2 regions of the Corynebacterium argentoratense DSM 44202 genome follow, and region 2 is predicted to be linked to the other one. Evidence: riboswitches for the same ligand, from Rfam matches in the RefSeq annotation. Region 2 holds a riboswitch; the other holds the start of a gene.

What was found. Region 2 has a riboswitch for thiamine pyrophosphate ahead of CARG_RS03515 (ECF transporter S component). Riboswitches for the same ligand answer to the same signal wherever they lie in the genome.
Positions count from the first base shown of each region.
Region 1: it holds a riboswitch for thiamine pyrophosphate, as region 2 does, so the genes downstream of both, thiC (phosphomethylpyrimidine synthase ThiC) here and CARG_RS03515 (ECF transporter S component) in region 2, are expected to answer to the same signal.

Region 1 is NC_022198.1:162,575-169,702, forward strand. It holds gene CARG_RS00805 (DUF445 domain-containing protein) at 1-344, shown strand, start outside; gene CARG_RS00810 (DUF2516 family protein) at 365-670, shown strand; gene purU (formyltetrahydrofolate deformylase) at 667-1,572, opposite strand; gene deoC (deoxyribose-phosphate aldolase) at 1,646-2,323, shown strand; gene CARG_RS00825 (LmeA family phospholipid-binding protein) at 2,350-3,105, opposite strand; gene CARG_RS00830 (methyltransferase domain-containing protein) at 3,431-4,255, opposite strand; gene CARG_RS00835 (DUF2505 domain-containing protein) at 4,332-4,820, opposite strand; gene CARG_RS00840 (UDP-N-acetylmuramate dehydrogenase) at 4,845-5,987, shown strand; TPP riboswitch at 6,001-6,135, shown strand; gene thiC (phosphomethylpyrimidine synthase ThiC) at 6,128-7,128, shown strand, end outside.
Region 2 is NC_022198.1:700,928-708,055, forward strand. It holds gene CARG_RS03505 (DUF808 domain-containing protein) at 1-658, opposite strand, end outside; gene CARG_RS09600 (DUF4232 domain-containing protein) at 659-1,294, opposite strand; TPP riboswitch at 1,396-1,492, shown strand; gene CARG_RS03515 (ECF transporter S component) at 1,489-2,136, shown strand; gene CARG_RS03520 (ABC transporter ATP-binding protein) at 2,144-3,742, shown strand; gene CARG_RS03525 (energy-coupling factor transporter transmembrane component T family protein) at 3,739-4,509, shown strand; gene CARG_RS03530 (peptide ABC transporter substrate-binding protein) at 4,753-6,330, shown strand; gene CARG_RS03535 (ABC transporter permease) at 6,584-7,128, shown strand, end outside.

The DNA of each region.
Region 1 (7,128 bases), 540 kb from region 2:
CGTCAACCATGCTTGCTGACGCCGCGGAAGACCCGACGTCATTAATCCGGACAAAAATTGCTGACGCCGCGCACAATTGGGGCACACGACTGGCCACCGACCCAGTGCTCCAGCAGCGCGTGGATGAGCGAATCACCCGGGCGGCAGCCTTCCTCGCAGACAACTACGCCGATGACATCTCCAGCATCATTTCTGAAACCATCGAACGTTGGGATGCAGACGAAGCCAGCGAGAAAATTGAATTGATGGTCGGCAAAGACCTGCAGTACATCAGGCTCAACGGTACCGTGGTGGGTGCACTTGCCGGCCTGCTCATCTATTCTGTTTCACACGTGATCTTTTAAAGAAAAGGACAAACCACCCCATGCTCACTCTGCCCGCGATGACCCTGCCCAGCATGCTGATGTTTATCCTCGTCACGGTGCCTTACACAGTGGCGTTTTGGGGTGCAGCAATTGCTGGGATCGCAGGCGCCTTCACCGCAGCGACCACCCGCGACGACGCTTTCCCCGCAGCCGACCGCCAACCCAAATGGATCTGGGTCGGCCTACTGAGCGTTGCGTCTATCCTGTGCTGGGCGGGTTCGACCTTCCTCGCCGTGGTGGGGGCCGTCATCATCTGCATTTATTGGTGCGATGTGCGCCCCCAGATTCGCCTGTTGATTGGCTAGTCGAAAATAACGGTGCGGTTGCCGTACACCTGCACCCTGTCCTCCAGGTGGAAACGCAAACCACGTGCGAGGACATTTTTTTCTGCATCGCGCCCAATGCGCTGCATGTCTTCCGGGGTCTCTTTGTGGGTGATGCGAATGACGTCCTGCTCAATGATGGGGCCGTCATCCAAGTCCTGGGTGGCGTAGTGGCAGGTGGCGCCGATCAGTTTGACGCCGCGCTTGTATGCCTGGTGGTAGGGGCGGGCGCCCATGAAGGATGGCAGGAAACTGTGGTGGATGTTGATCGCGCGGCCTGACCACATTTCACACAGGTCCGGGGGTAGGATCTGCATGAAGCGGGCGAGCACAATCGCGTCCGGTTCATAAGAATTAACCAGCTGTGCGACCTCGTCGAAGGCTTTACGCTTGCCGACTGCGTCCTTGGGGAAAGGCACGTGGAAGAATGGCACGCCGTGGTTTTCGGCGACTTCGCGCAGGTCCTCGTGGTTACCGATGACTGCTTTGATGTCCATGGGGTAGTCGTTTTGTGCCACGCGGCCCAGCAGATCGTGCAGGCAGTGGCCTTCTTTGGAAACCAGGAGGACTGCAGATTTGCGGCGGGCAGTGTCCCATATCCGCCAGCGGGTGCCTTCGCCGAGCTCTGCGGCTAGTTCAGCGAATTGCTCACGCAGCTCTTCCACAGAGGCGTCGAGGGATTCTGCGCGGACTGCTTGGCGGGTGAAAAACCAGCCGGAGTCTGGGTCTGTGAAGTAGCCGGCCTCTGTGATCCATCCGCCGTGGCTGGCGATAAAGGCGGAGAGCTTCGCGACGATACCAGTGGTGTCGGGGCATCCGAGGGTGAAAACGATATGCCTGTCGGTGGTGGCTGTCGGTGCAGGTGCGGGGCTGGCTGTACTCATTGTTCACAGTCTAGTGTCCGGGTAATTCTGGCTCTACTTATGGGTGGTGCGCGGGCCTCGGTAGGGTAGTGGCATGACTATTGATCGTGCGCAGTTGGCCGCCATGATGGACTACACCTTGCTCAAGCCGGAGGCCTCGGCCGAGGATGTGCAGGCACTGATTGATGACGCCGTGGAGCTCGGCGTAGGCGCTGTGTGTGTCAGCCCCAACATGCTGTTTGCTTGCACGTCGGCTGCTGATAAGGGGTTGCGTGTTGCTACCGTGGTCGGGTTTCCCTCGGGCAAGCATGATGCCCTGATCAAGGCTGCGGAGGCGCGGCTGGCGGTGCAGTTTGGCGCCGTCGAAGTGGACATGGTTATTGACGTCGCGCGGGCCATCGCGTGCGATCAAAATGCCATCATTGCGGAGGTTGCTGCGGTGCGGGAGGCTGTGCCGCAGCCTGTGGTGCTGAAAGTTATTTTGGAAACTGCCTTGCTGGGTGAGGAGCAGATCGCGGTGGCAGTGGAGGCTTGCGTGCTGGCAGGCGCGGACTATGTGAAGACCTCTACTGGTTTCCATCCTGCAGGCGGAGCCAGCGTGGAGGCCGTACGAGCAATGAAACGCGCGATCGGGAACCGTCGGGTAGGCATTAAAGCCTCCGGTGGTATTGGCACCTACGAGGATGCTGAGGCCATGGTCGCTGCGGGCGCTACCCGCCTGGGGGTTAGCGCGGCTCGTGCGATCCTCGATGGGGCTCCTAGCGTTGGGTAGGGTCGACCGTCCTCATCTCGGCGATTTTACTGGCCCAACTCTGCAAGATTAACGTTGGTGCCGCTTAATGCGACCTGCAGGCCCCCGTCAGTCACGTCAAAGCTGTCGACCTTCAGACCCTGGGAAAAGGAGTCTGCGGAGTTACGTAGTCCTTCAGTGATCGCTGCAGTCGCCTCTGCGGGCAAATCTACTCCAAACAGCTGAGCATTTGTCGCCTCAAAGGCCACGTGCCCGCCCTCGAGCACTGGCTTGAGGTGCAATTCGGCTGCACCATCGGTGAACTGCACTGCCAGTGTTCCCTCTGCAGGTTCAGAGGTAATGCTTGTGATCTTCACCAGTTGGCTGAACAATGCCCCGGCAAGATCCTCCAAGGATGTCGCATTCTTTGGCTGCGACATCTGTTCCTTCATAGCCAATTGTGCCTGCGCGAGAATAAAATTATCGGGCAGAACCGTCGTCACGTGCAGCGTGGTGGCAATCGGGGCATCCTCGTTTTCAAGATTGAGTCCGTCAATGGTGATATGTGCTTCGGGGTCGCCGACGACTTGCGGGTTGTCGCCCGTAACCACTTCGAGCGTGCTGGGATTGTCAATTTCTACATGGTGAATGTTCTTTTGCAGCGCCCCCAGCAATACGGGGTAGGCGCCGAAAGAGATAGTCGCTTGCGGGTTGTCCTTCTTTAGCTCGTTGGTGATGTTCGAGCGCGTTGCGAACTCGCCACCGGCAAACAGTACGACGGCCAGGACGAGGAGGGCTGCGAACACAGCGGTAACTTTTTTCATGCGTTCCACCCTAGCCTCTAAACAGCCCCGATCGCGGCGGCAAACGCAGATGTGGATCGCCCCGCGCGTTCACTTTTATGAAATAGTTCACAATATTATGGATTCTATGTTATGGGACATCATTGTTCGCTAGGCTGCTTTTCAAGCAAAACTAATTAGCTGTCTTGGAGGTTCCACTGCCCGTCCCACCATGATTACGCCGCGCAGTGACAGCAGTTGTATCAGTTGTCGCCGCGGGGGCGATGGAAAATTCTATCTTGTTCATACTTCCCTTGATTTTCTGCCGCATGGTATGTACGGGTGAGGTCCTGAGTCCGGCCGCACACTAAAACGACCAGGGGACTGTCAGCCAATTGTCCCGAAGTAGTCTGCGCTGTGGCGTGTGTGGCCATCTCAAAGACTTTCGGGCCTCAAACCAGCGCACTCGTGGCCCGAAAGCAGCGAAAGGTGCCGCGCGATCCCACGCAGCATCCGCCTCGTCAAGAAGCTCGCGCACCGTATCACCCTCTACGTTCCGATGAATAAGTGCCTTCGGTAGACGCTCCGCTAGCTCACTCGGCCGCCCCACATCCCATGGATCCCACGCCAGCGTCAACGACCTTGGACCTTCAGCACCCAACAACACCCACGCCATGCGCCGACCAAGCTCATCACAGGTACCCTCCACAAACACCCCGCCGGGTGCCAAACGTGAGCACACAGTCTGCCACGCAGCATCAACCTGCGCGACGTCATACTGTCGCAGTACATTGAAGGCACGAACCAATTGAGGCTGATAACCAGCAAGCTCAAACCCACCGAGCTCGAATCGCACCCCATCTCTCGGCGGCAACACCCGGGCAGGATCAATTTCCAAACCCACCACCTCCACATCAAAGCGGCGGCCCGTGGGGCAACGGTGCGGGCTCGAATCCAGCATTCGCTTCCACTCACAGGTTGTGGCGTAACTAGCCCCATAACCAACATCCACCGCCAGCGGACGGTCCGTACCAGCCGAACGCAAAGCAGCTATTACCGCAGGGTCAGTGCGCATCCACCGGTCGCAGCGGCGAAGCCGATTGGTGTTGGTCGTACCGCGAGTAATCACACCCACCGGCTTACCGGCGGTCACGTTGAACTGCGCCCGAAGATTGTGTGCGTGATCAGCCATGATAAAAAAGCCAAAAAACCTACAGCCCCGGCACAATCAATCCAATGTGCGCGGGGCTGCGTGTAAAAAACAGTGCCTAGAGGTTCTCGGAGATCCACTTTTCGGTCAGCGCGCCCTCATTAGCGACGAGCTCGCCGAGTGCTTCCGCAACCTTCGGCTCAATCGCAGGACCCATGAAAGGAATGGTGACGTTGACCTCATTGTCGTAGGTCAGAGTGGTGGTGTCGGCACCAGCCGCAGCCACGGAACCCTTGAAGTCAACCGGTGCGCCCTTCACATCAGCGGTGTAATTGAAGGTGAAGGAATCCCCATCGAGTTCGCTGACGGTGACGACGCGCTTGATCTTCAAAGACTGGGAGATCATGGCGCGCACGGCCTCCGGCAGAAGGTCCATCGGCATGATTTCGTACAGGACGGCCTCGTTGCCGTCGAAGGAATGAACCTCGCCAGCTTCGGTGGAGAGGTTGGCTACGTTGTAAGCCCAGTAGTCCGCGTTGGTCAGTGCGGCGTGCACTTTATTCGCGGGGTGGTTGATCGTCACGGTGTGCTGTGCGCGAGAAGTCATAGACAACAGACTACCGTTAGATGCATGTCTGAGATACTTACCCCGGACCTCATGGCGCGCCTTCGAGCGTTCGACGGCGTCGATGTGCAGGAGGCAACGTTTGCTTCGCTGACAACCCTGCGTGTCGGTGGCCGGCCACTGGCATGCGTAGTATGCAACACCACCGAATCGATTGCCCAGGTCGTAGGCCTGCTGGATGAGCATTCGGTACCGCTGTTGGTTGTGGGTGGGGGTTCGAATCTCCTCGTGTCAGATGATGACGTCGCGATGGTCGCTGTGGTGCTGAACAATCGCGGCGTCAAGATTGATGCTTGCGACACCTCTGCGGGCGACGGGCCGGTGTACGTGCGCGCCCAAGCCGGCGTCGTCTGGGACGACCTAGTCGCGCAGACAGTCGACCGTGGCTTGGGCGGCCTGGAATGCTTGTCGGGAATCCCCGGAAGCGTGGGGGCTACCCCCGTGCAAAACGTCGGCGCCTACGGGGTCGAGGTGTCGGACGTGCTGCGTCGGGTGCGGCTCTACGACCGCACATCGGGCGAGCTGGAGTGGGTAGAGCCCGAGGCACTGGACCTGGCCTATCGCTACTCGAACCTAAAATTCACAGGTCGCGCGGTCGTCGTGGAAGTCGAATTTCAGCTCAGCGCGGATGGATTGTCGGCACCGCTCCGCTTCGGCGAACTGGCCCGCACCCTCGGCGTCACAGAGCAAGAAGGCAGCGGTGCGCGATGCCCCGTAGCCCAAGTGCGCGACGCCGTCCTTGGATTACGCCGCGGCAAAGGCATGGTCGTCGACCCAAACGACCACGACACCTGGAGCGCCGGATCCTTCTTCACCAACCCCATTGTTGACGCCGCGTCAATTAAGCAGGTGCGCGAATGCATCGCCGCCCACGTACCAGACGACACCTACGCCACAATGCCCTGCTTCGAAGTAGATGGCGGCTACAAACTATCCGCAGCATGGCTCATCGACAAGGCCGGGTTCACAAAAGGCTACCCAGGGGAGGGCGCACCCGCTCGACTATCGACCAAGCACACACTGGCCCTCACCAACCGCGGCGACGCCACCGCTGCAGACGTCGTCGCTTTGGCGCGCGATGTCCAACGCGGCGTCAACAATATTTTCGGGGTGCACCTAGAACCCGAACCAGTATGGGTCGGATTTTGATAGGTTAGAAAAGTCCACCCACCGCGGGAGCGAACCATGCTTCGCTGAGAGGGCACAAGCCACAGGCCGCTAACAACAGCCGCCAGGAGTGCCGACCGCTTGAACCTGTCCGGGTAATGCCGGCGTAGGAAGGAGAAGGTGTGTCCTCACGCACCCCAAAAACCAAGCAATCCACCAAGTCAGCACCACCCGCCCCAGGGCAACTGACAACAGGCCCCATCTACCGCAGCCACAAAATCTACAACCAAGTGGACTTCGAAGGGCTCACCCTCAACATCCTCGCCCGCCGCATCGATTTGACCAACGGCGAACACTTCGACGTATACGACACCTCCGGGCCATACACCCTGGAAAACCCCCAACTCGACCTACACACAGGACTAGAAAAAGTCCGCGACAGCTGGCCCAAACCCGCCCCAGCACCAGCAAGCAATGAACACCCAGAACTCAAAGTACCCACACAACTAGCCTGGGCACGTGCCGGCATCATCACACCAGAAATGGCCTTCTGCGCAGCACGCGAAGGCTTCACACCAGAAGAAGTCCGCGAAGAAGTCGCCGCAGGCCGCGCCGTGATCTGCGCCAACCACAAACACCCAGAAATAGAACCGATGATCATCGGCAAAAAATTCGCCGTCAAGATCAACGCAAACATCGGCAACTCCGTCGTAACCTCCTCCATCGCAGAAGAAGTAGAAAAAATGGTGTGGGCAACCCGCTGGGGCGCAGACACCATCATGGACCTATCCACCGGAGCCGACATCCACGAAACCCGCGAATGGATCCTACGTAACTCCCCCGTACCCGTCGGCACCGTACCGATCTACCAAGCACTAGAAAAAGTCAACGGAGACCCCACCAAACTAACGTGGGAAATCTACAAAGACACCATCATCGAACAATGCGAACAAGGCGTCGACTACATGACAGTGCACGCCGGAGTACTACTGCGATACATCCCCCTAGCCGCACACAGAGTAACCGGCATCGTCTCCCGCGGTGGCTCCATCATGGCAGCCTGGTGCCTCAAAGAACACCGCGAATCATTCCTCTATACCGAATTCGCCGAGCTCTGTGACATCCTAGCCTCCTACGACGTCACTTTTTCCCTCGGCGACGGCCTCCGCCCCGGCTCCATCGC
Region 2 (7,128 bases):
CAAACCCGCTCGCCTTGGGGCGTGTCGAGATTCTTAATCCAATATCGTCGAGTTTGACCAACACTCCGACAACGCCGTACACACCAGCGGTGATCACCAGAGCCACAGCTAACAACACAGCGATCTGAATACCCAGGGAGCGCTGAGCTACCTCAGCTAGGGAGATGATCATGATCTCGGCGCTCAGAATCAGATCCGTGCGGATCGCGCCCATTACCAGCGACTTTTCCTGCTCCTTGGCGCTTGCAGGTTCCTGCGCGGCGATGGGGGTATCCGCGGCGTCATCATCGTGGTGCTTGAGCAACCCCACTGCTTCAAGTATTTTTTCCGCGCCCTCAAAGGACAAAAATAGGCCGCCGATCAACAGCAACGGCGGCAAAGCCCAGGGGGCAAAATAGTTCAAGGCCAAGGCGATTGGCAAAATAATGATCGCTTTATTAAAAAGTGAACCTTTAGCGATGCGCCAAATAATCGGAAGCTCGCGCGCGGGAGTCACCCCGTGCACGAACTGCGGGGTGACGGCGGCATCATCGATGACGACACCAGCGGCCTTAGCCGAGGTTTTGGCAGTGGCCGCAGCCACGTCATCCACGCTGGCGGAAGCTGCCTTGGCGATCAACGCGACGTCATCAAGAAGCGCCGCGAGGCCCCCCGCCATTTAACGCACCATCCCGGTAAATAGCGTGTGGATTTGCTCATTTCCGCAGGTTGCGACAGTCAGCGGTAGGGTAACCCACTCGGTATCCCCGGGTGGGTAAACCTTCAAAGCGGTGGAGTCGATCGTGTTGCATTCTTTCGGATCGAAGGCCAACGCGTTGGTGCTGCGGACGCTAAATGACGCCGCGTCTCCCGTGGCCAACGTCAATGACTGCGGGGTAGCAGAGGCTGGCTCGCGGTCAGCAGCGGCGCCAATCTGGGATCCATCCACGTCTATCAAGCTCACGCCAGGGAAGCCCGCGACAGTGCACGAGGGGCCGTCGTTGCGCAGGGACACGTCAATAATGGTGGAACCTGTGGCCCCTTGGACCTGTTCGATGGTGCCGACAAGGTTGTGGGCCGCACACGGTGCAACGGCTGCAGCGGCGGCGGGGGTGCTGGATGAAGACGAAGGCGACGCCGTGACAGCGGCATCTGCGACAGAAGAGGCGTCCGCCGACCCATCGTTGGAAGAACACGCAGAAAGCGTTAGCACTGCGGCGAGGGCGGCTGTTGTGGCAGCACACAGTGTCAATGGTGTGTGTACGCGGTTGCTGCGCACACGGGCAGGGGCTGGGGTGCTGGATGTGGTGCTCATGCGGTTCAGTCTACTTGTGTGCAGGTTGCTACCGCCCATACTCACGCGGATGGGGGAGGCCACGGCCACCAATTAGGTTGCGGGTTTGGACGTGCTAACCTTTAAACGTCCACGGGTGCCTCCTTGGAGGCTGAGAGCCTAAACCGTCCGAACCTGATCCGGTTAATACCGGCGATAGGGAGAGAGAAACCACTATGTCTTTCGCGTCTTCTGAACCTTCCGCACAACCCTCAACACAGCCGCAGTTTGGCGCAACGCCGCGCCGATCCTGGCGGGCTATTGACATCATCGTGGCGTGCGTATTGTCTGTTGCTATTGGCCTGATTTTCTGGGTGTGGAACACCGTCGGCGTCATTTGGGGCGACAGCTTGTCTGCCCTGACTCCGGGCCTCCACGGCTTGGCGTTGGGTATTTGGCTGTTGGGTGGCCCGATGGTGATGCTTGTTATTCGCAAGCCGGGCGCCGCGTTTATCGGTGAGCTTCTTGCCGCCAGTGTGTCTGCTTCTTTGGGCAGCGTGTGGGGCATCGGCGTGTTGTACTCGGGTCTTGCCCAGGGGTTGGGCGCCGAATTGATCTTCTTGATTTTCGCGTACCGCCGATTTGGTGCCGGTGTCGCGATGCTGGCGGGTGCCGGGGCAGGGCTGGGCGCTGTCATTCTTGAGCTGTTCATGTACGGCAACTTGGCGAAGTCGATCGAATTCAACGTCATTTACGGCATTACCTCGATGATTTCTGGCGCTATTTTGGCTGGTCTGCTGTCCTTCTTCTTGGTTCGTGCGTTGGCTCAGACTGGTGCGCTGGACAAGTTCCCTGCTGGTCGCGAACGCATGAAGACGGTGTAGCGCTTCCGTGGGTGACCGCATTGTCGCGCGTGGTTTAGGTTTTCGTCATTCCACGCGCAAACAGTTTGCTTTCCGCGGCGTCAATATTGATATTCCTGCTGGGCAGAGGGTACTTCTTGTTGGTGCCTCTGGTGTGGGAAAATCGACTTTGTTGGCTGCGGTTGCGGGGGTTCTTGGGCCCGACGAGGGCGAGTTCGAAGGTCAGCTGACCGTCGGGGATCAGCCGCCGGCGCCTGGTCGTGTCGGCATGGTGTTGCAGGATCCTGACTCGCAGGTGATGTACGCCAGGGTGGGTGATGACGTCGCGTTTGGTTGCGAAAACATGGGCGTTGCGCGCGAAGAAATCTGGCGTAGGGTCCCCGAGGCGTTGTCCATGGTGGGGCTGGATCTTCCGCTAGACCACCCGACTTCGGAGCTATCGGGTGGGCAGAAGCAGCGTCTGGCGTTGGCTGGTGTGATTGCGATGCAGCCGGACGTCATCGTGTTGGATGAGCCAACCGCCAACGTAGACCCGGAAGGCACGCGGGATTTGCTGGCTGCTGTCCAGCGGTGCGTCGATGCTACGGGCGCGACCTTGTTGGTAGTTGAGCACCGGGTGGATATTTGGGCGCCGCAGGTAGATCGGGTGATTGTTCTTGGTCGTTCCGATGATGACGCCGCGGAGAGCAACGGGGCGGGGGCTGTGGTCGCTGACGGTTCCCCCGAGGATGTTTTGGTGGGTTCTTCCGAGTTTTTGCGGCGTATCGGCATTTGGGTTCCTGAAGCCTATGACGAGAACCGTGGCGATGATGCTGGAATGCCTGTCGTCCACGAGCAGTCTGCCGGGGATATGAAGGAACAGCCCGTGTTGCAGGCGCGCGGTTTGGTCACTGGGTGGGCAATAGATGCTCCCATGGGCACTGTTGTGCAGTGCTCTACCGCCCGGTGTTCCTCGGACACTAGTGGTCTTGATCTAGAGGTTTTCGCGGGTAGCTCCACGGTGATTACGGGTGTCAATGGGGTTGGCAAGACGACATTGGCGCTGACTCTAGCCGGCCTATTAGAACCCCTAGCTGGCACAATTCAGGTCAAAGAATACAAGCGCCCGCCGCAGCAATGGAGCTCGCGGGCCCTGGCGCGGCGAATAGGTTTTGTGTTCCAAGACCCGGAGCACCAATTCATGGCCCCCACTGTGAGGGAAGAACTTTTGTTGGCTGCGGCGTCGCAAACCCTGCCCCCCGATGGGCTTGCCCGCTTCTTCGGCCAGTTCGGTGGGGTGAAATCCTACCTGAAGCGCTTGGACGGCCAACATCGTGTGGCGGCAGAGGCCGAGGCGGCGTCATTGCTTGAACGATTGCGCCTGGAGCAATTGCAGCATGCCAATCCTTTCACCTTGTCGGGTGGACAAAAGCGGCGTCTGTCGGTGGCGACGGCGTTGATGGCAAAACCATCGATTGTCATTCTGGACGAACCCACTTTCGGTCAGGACCGTCGCACATTTTTCGAGCTCGTGGAGCTATTAAGGGACCTGACGCGCGCGGGCTCGGCGGTTATTTCCATCACGCATGATCCCTTGTTTATTGAATTGATGGGGGACCAGCGCTGGAATCTGGAGGCTGCGCGATGAATGTGCTTGAGAAGGTCAACCCGGTTGTTCGGCTCATCGCGGTGATGCTGCTAACGACCCCACTGTTGTTTAGTGTCGACGTTGTGTCGGCTGCTGTGTGCCTAGCGTTTGTCGTTGCGCTGGCTCCGCTGTGTGGCGTCGGTCTTGTCCAGCTAGCGAAGACGGCGTGGCCCGTGTTTGCGGTGCTGCCGGTGGCGGGCCTATCGATGGCGTTGTACGGCAAGCGGGGTGGGCATGAGTATTTCTCTTTCTTTTATGCGCACGTGACTGATAATTCGCTGATGCTTGCCGCCGCGATCATGGTGAGAATGCTGGCGGTGAGTTTGCCTGTGATTATCGTTGCGCGCACTCTGGATTCCACGCGTTTGGGCGATGGCTTGGCCCAGGTGTTGCATTTTCCGGCGCGTTTTGTGATTGGTGCGGTGTCTGCTGTTCGGATGGTGGGGCTGTTCCGGCGGGATTGGCAGGCGTTGGGGCGTGCGCGTCGCAGCCGTGGTTTGGCTAATGATGGTCGCATTTTCCGCGCGTTCACCATGGTTTTTGCTTTGTTGGTTCTTGCGTTGCGCCGTGCCGATAAATTAGCGACGGCGATGGATGCCCGTGGTTTTGGTGCTCCAGGGAAACGGACGTGGGCGCGCCCGTCAACGGTGGGAATGTCTGACGTCGCGGCGGTGTGTGTTGCCATCGCTGTTGCGGCGATCAGCATTGCTGTGGCTGTGGTCACCGGTTCTTATGATTTTTTGAACTTGGGCTCGTCTAGCGCCTAGTGCCTTCTTTTCTTGGGGATGGGGTACGTGGTGGGGGAGGCGGTGGGGGAGGTTTGATCACAATTTGATAACCCACCCCGTTGAAAGTTGCTTTTTTAACCTCCGTCACAGTTAAGATAGTCAGCAACTCCCCACACAGTGGCCGCACAGTAAATATTCAGCGTTCTTCAATACCGACGCTCGGGGTTTGTCGCGGTTGCTGGGTGGGGCGATATCAAGTTCACCTCAAGGAGGAGCGTCAACGTGACGATGAAGAAGTACCTGGCAATCCCTATGTCCGCAGCGCTGATGTTCGGTCTCGCAGCTTGCTCGAGTGACGGCAGCTCTGGCGGCGGCGACAACTACATCATCGTCAACAGTTCTGAACCCCAGAACCCCCTCGTTCCGGCAAACACCACTGAAAACGGTGGCGGTCGCCCGATCGACATGCTCTACTCGGGTCTCGTCTACTACGACGCGAAGGGCGAAGAGCACAACGAGGTCGCAGAGAAGATCGAGACCGAAGACTCCCAGAAGTACACCATTACCCTTCGCAAGGACGCTAAGTTCTCTGACGGTTCCCCGGTGAAGGCTGAGAACTTCGTTAAGGCGTGGAACTACGCTGTGGAGAATTCTCTCCAGGCAGCGTCCTTCTTCGAGCCCATCAAGGGCTACGCCGAGGGTGTGAAGGAGATGGAAGGCCTGAAGGTTGTGGATGACTACACCTTCACTGTCGAGCTCACTCAGCCGGAGGCTGACTTCCCGCTGCGCCTCGGCTACTCCGCTTTCTACCCGATGCACGATTCCGCATTCGATGACATCGAGGCATACGGCCAGAAGCCGATCGGTAACGGACCTTACGTCCTCGAAGAGTGGAACCACGATGCATCCGCACTGCTGGTAAAGAACCCCGAGTACGTAGGCCCTCGCGAGGCCAAGAACGACGGCATTGACTTCCGCTTCTACGCAAAGATCGACGCCGCGTACACCGACCTGCTTGCTGGCAACCTCGACGTTATCGACGCTATTCCGGATTCCGCATTCAAGACCTACGAGTCCGAGCTCAATGGCCGTGCAGTCAACCAGCCTGCTGCTGTGTTCCAGTCCTTCACCGTTCCGGAGCGCCTCGATCACTTCAGCGGCGAGGAAGGCAACCTTCGTCGCCAGGCTCTGTCCATGGCCTTTGACCGCAGCGAGATCACCGAGAAGATCTTCGACGGAACCCGCACCCCGGCTAAGGACTTCACCTCCCCGGTCATCGCTGGCTACGACAAGGACCTGAAGGGTCACGATGTTCTCCAGTACAACCCGGAGAAGGCTAAGGAGCTGTGGGAGAAGGCAGATGCAATCTCCCCGTGGAGCGGCAGCTTCGAGATTGCCTACAACGCCGATGGTGGCCACCAGGGCTGGGTCGATGCGGTGACCAACTCGATCCGCAACACCCTTGGCATTGATGCTCAGGGCAAGCCGATGCCCGACTTCAAGTCCTTCCGCAACGAGGTGAAGGACCGCACCATCCAGACCGGTTTCCGTACCGGCTGGCAGGCTGACTACCCGGGCCTCGGTAACTTCCTTGTTCCGCTGTACACCACGGGTGCATCCTCCAACGATGGTGACTACAGCAGTGCAGCATTCGACGCACAGATGAAGAAGGCTGCGGGCGCGGACAGTGTTGAAGAGTCCAGCAAGCTCTACAACGAAGGCCAGGAGATCCTCTTCCAGGACCTGCCTGCTATCCCGCTGTGGTACTCCAACGTTAACGGTGGCTGGTCCGAGAACGTCGACAATGTCGTCTTCAACTGGAAGTCCGTCCCCGAGTACTACAGCATCACCAAGAAGTAATAATTATTTCTGCGTGAGTTATTCCAAGCTTGGCGGAAGTGCCAAGTGGAAGGAAAAGCCCCGACCGGTGCAGCGCAAACAACCAGTTCACTGGGAAGTCTGCACTGACCTGTTGGGGTTTTTCGTATGTTAACTACAGATCTTTAGAAGATCTTTGCGGTGTTTACATAATCTGATCCGATGGCTTTATCTGAGTCATCGTCAGTTAAGATAAATGCCGTTCCTAAGCCATCAATGAGAGGAAGGGGTGTACATGCTTCGCTATGTCGGCCGCCGGTTGCTACAGATGATCCCGGTCTTCTTCGGTGCCACCCTATTGATTTATGCCATGGTGTTTCTCATGCCTGGCGACCCAGTGCAGGCGCTCGGCGGTGACCGCGGTCTAACCGCAGCTGCAGAAGCACGCATCCGTGCCGAGTACAACCTGGACAAACCATTTTTCATCCAGTACCTGCTCTACATCAAAGGTATTCTGACGCTTGACTTCGGCACCACGTTCTCTGGGCGTCCCGTCATCGAAGTCATGGCACACGCCTTCCCCGTCACCATCAAGCTCGCTTTGATGGCACTGTGCTTCGAAGCCGTCTTCGGCATTCTTTTCGGTGTTTACGCAGGTGTCAAAAAGGGCGGATTCTTCGACTCCACCATTTTGGTTGTGTCGCTGTTCGTCATCGCTGTTCCCTCCTTCGTGATTGGCTTCGTCTTCCAGTTCCTAGTTGGCGTCAAGTGGGGGCTGTTGCCTCCTACAGTCGGCCCCAACGAGACTTTTAAGAACCTGCTCATGCCGGCCATCGTGCT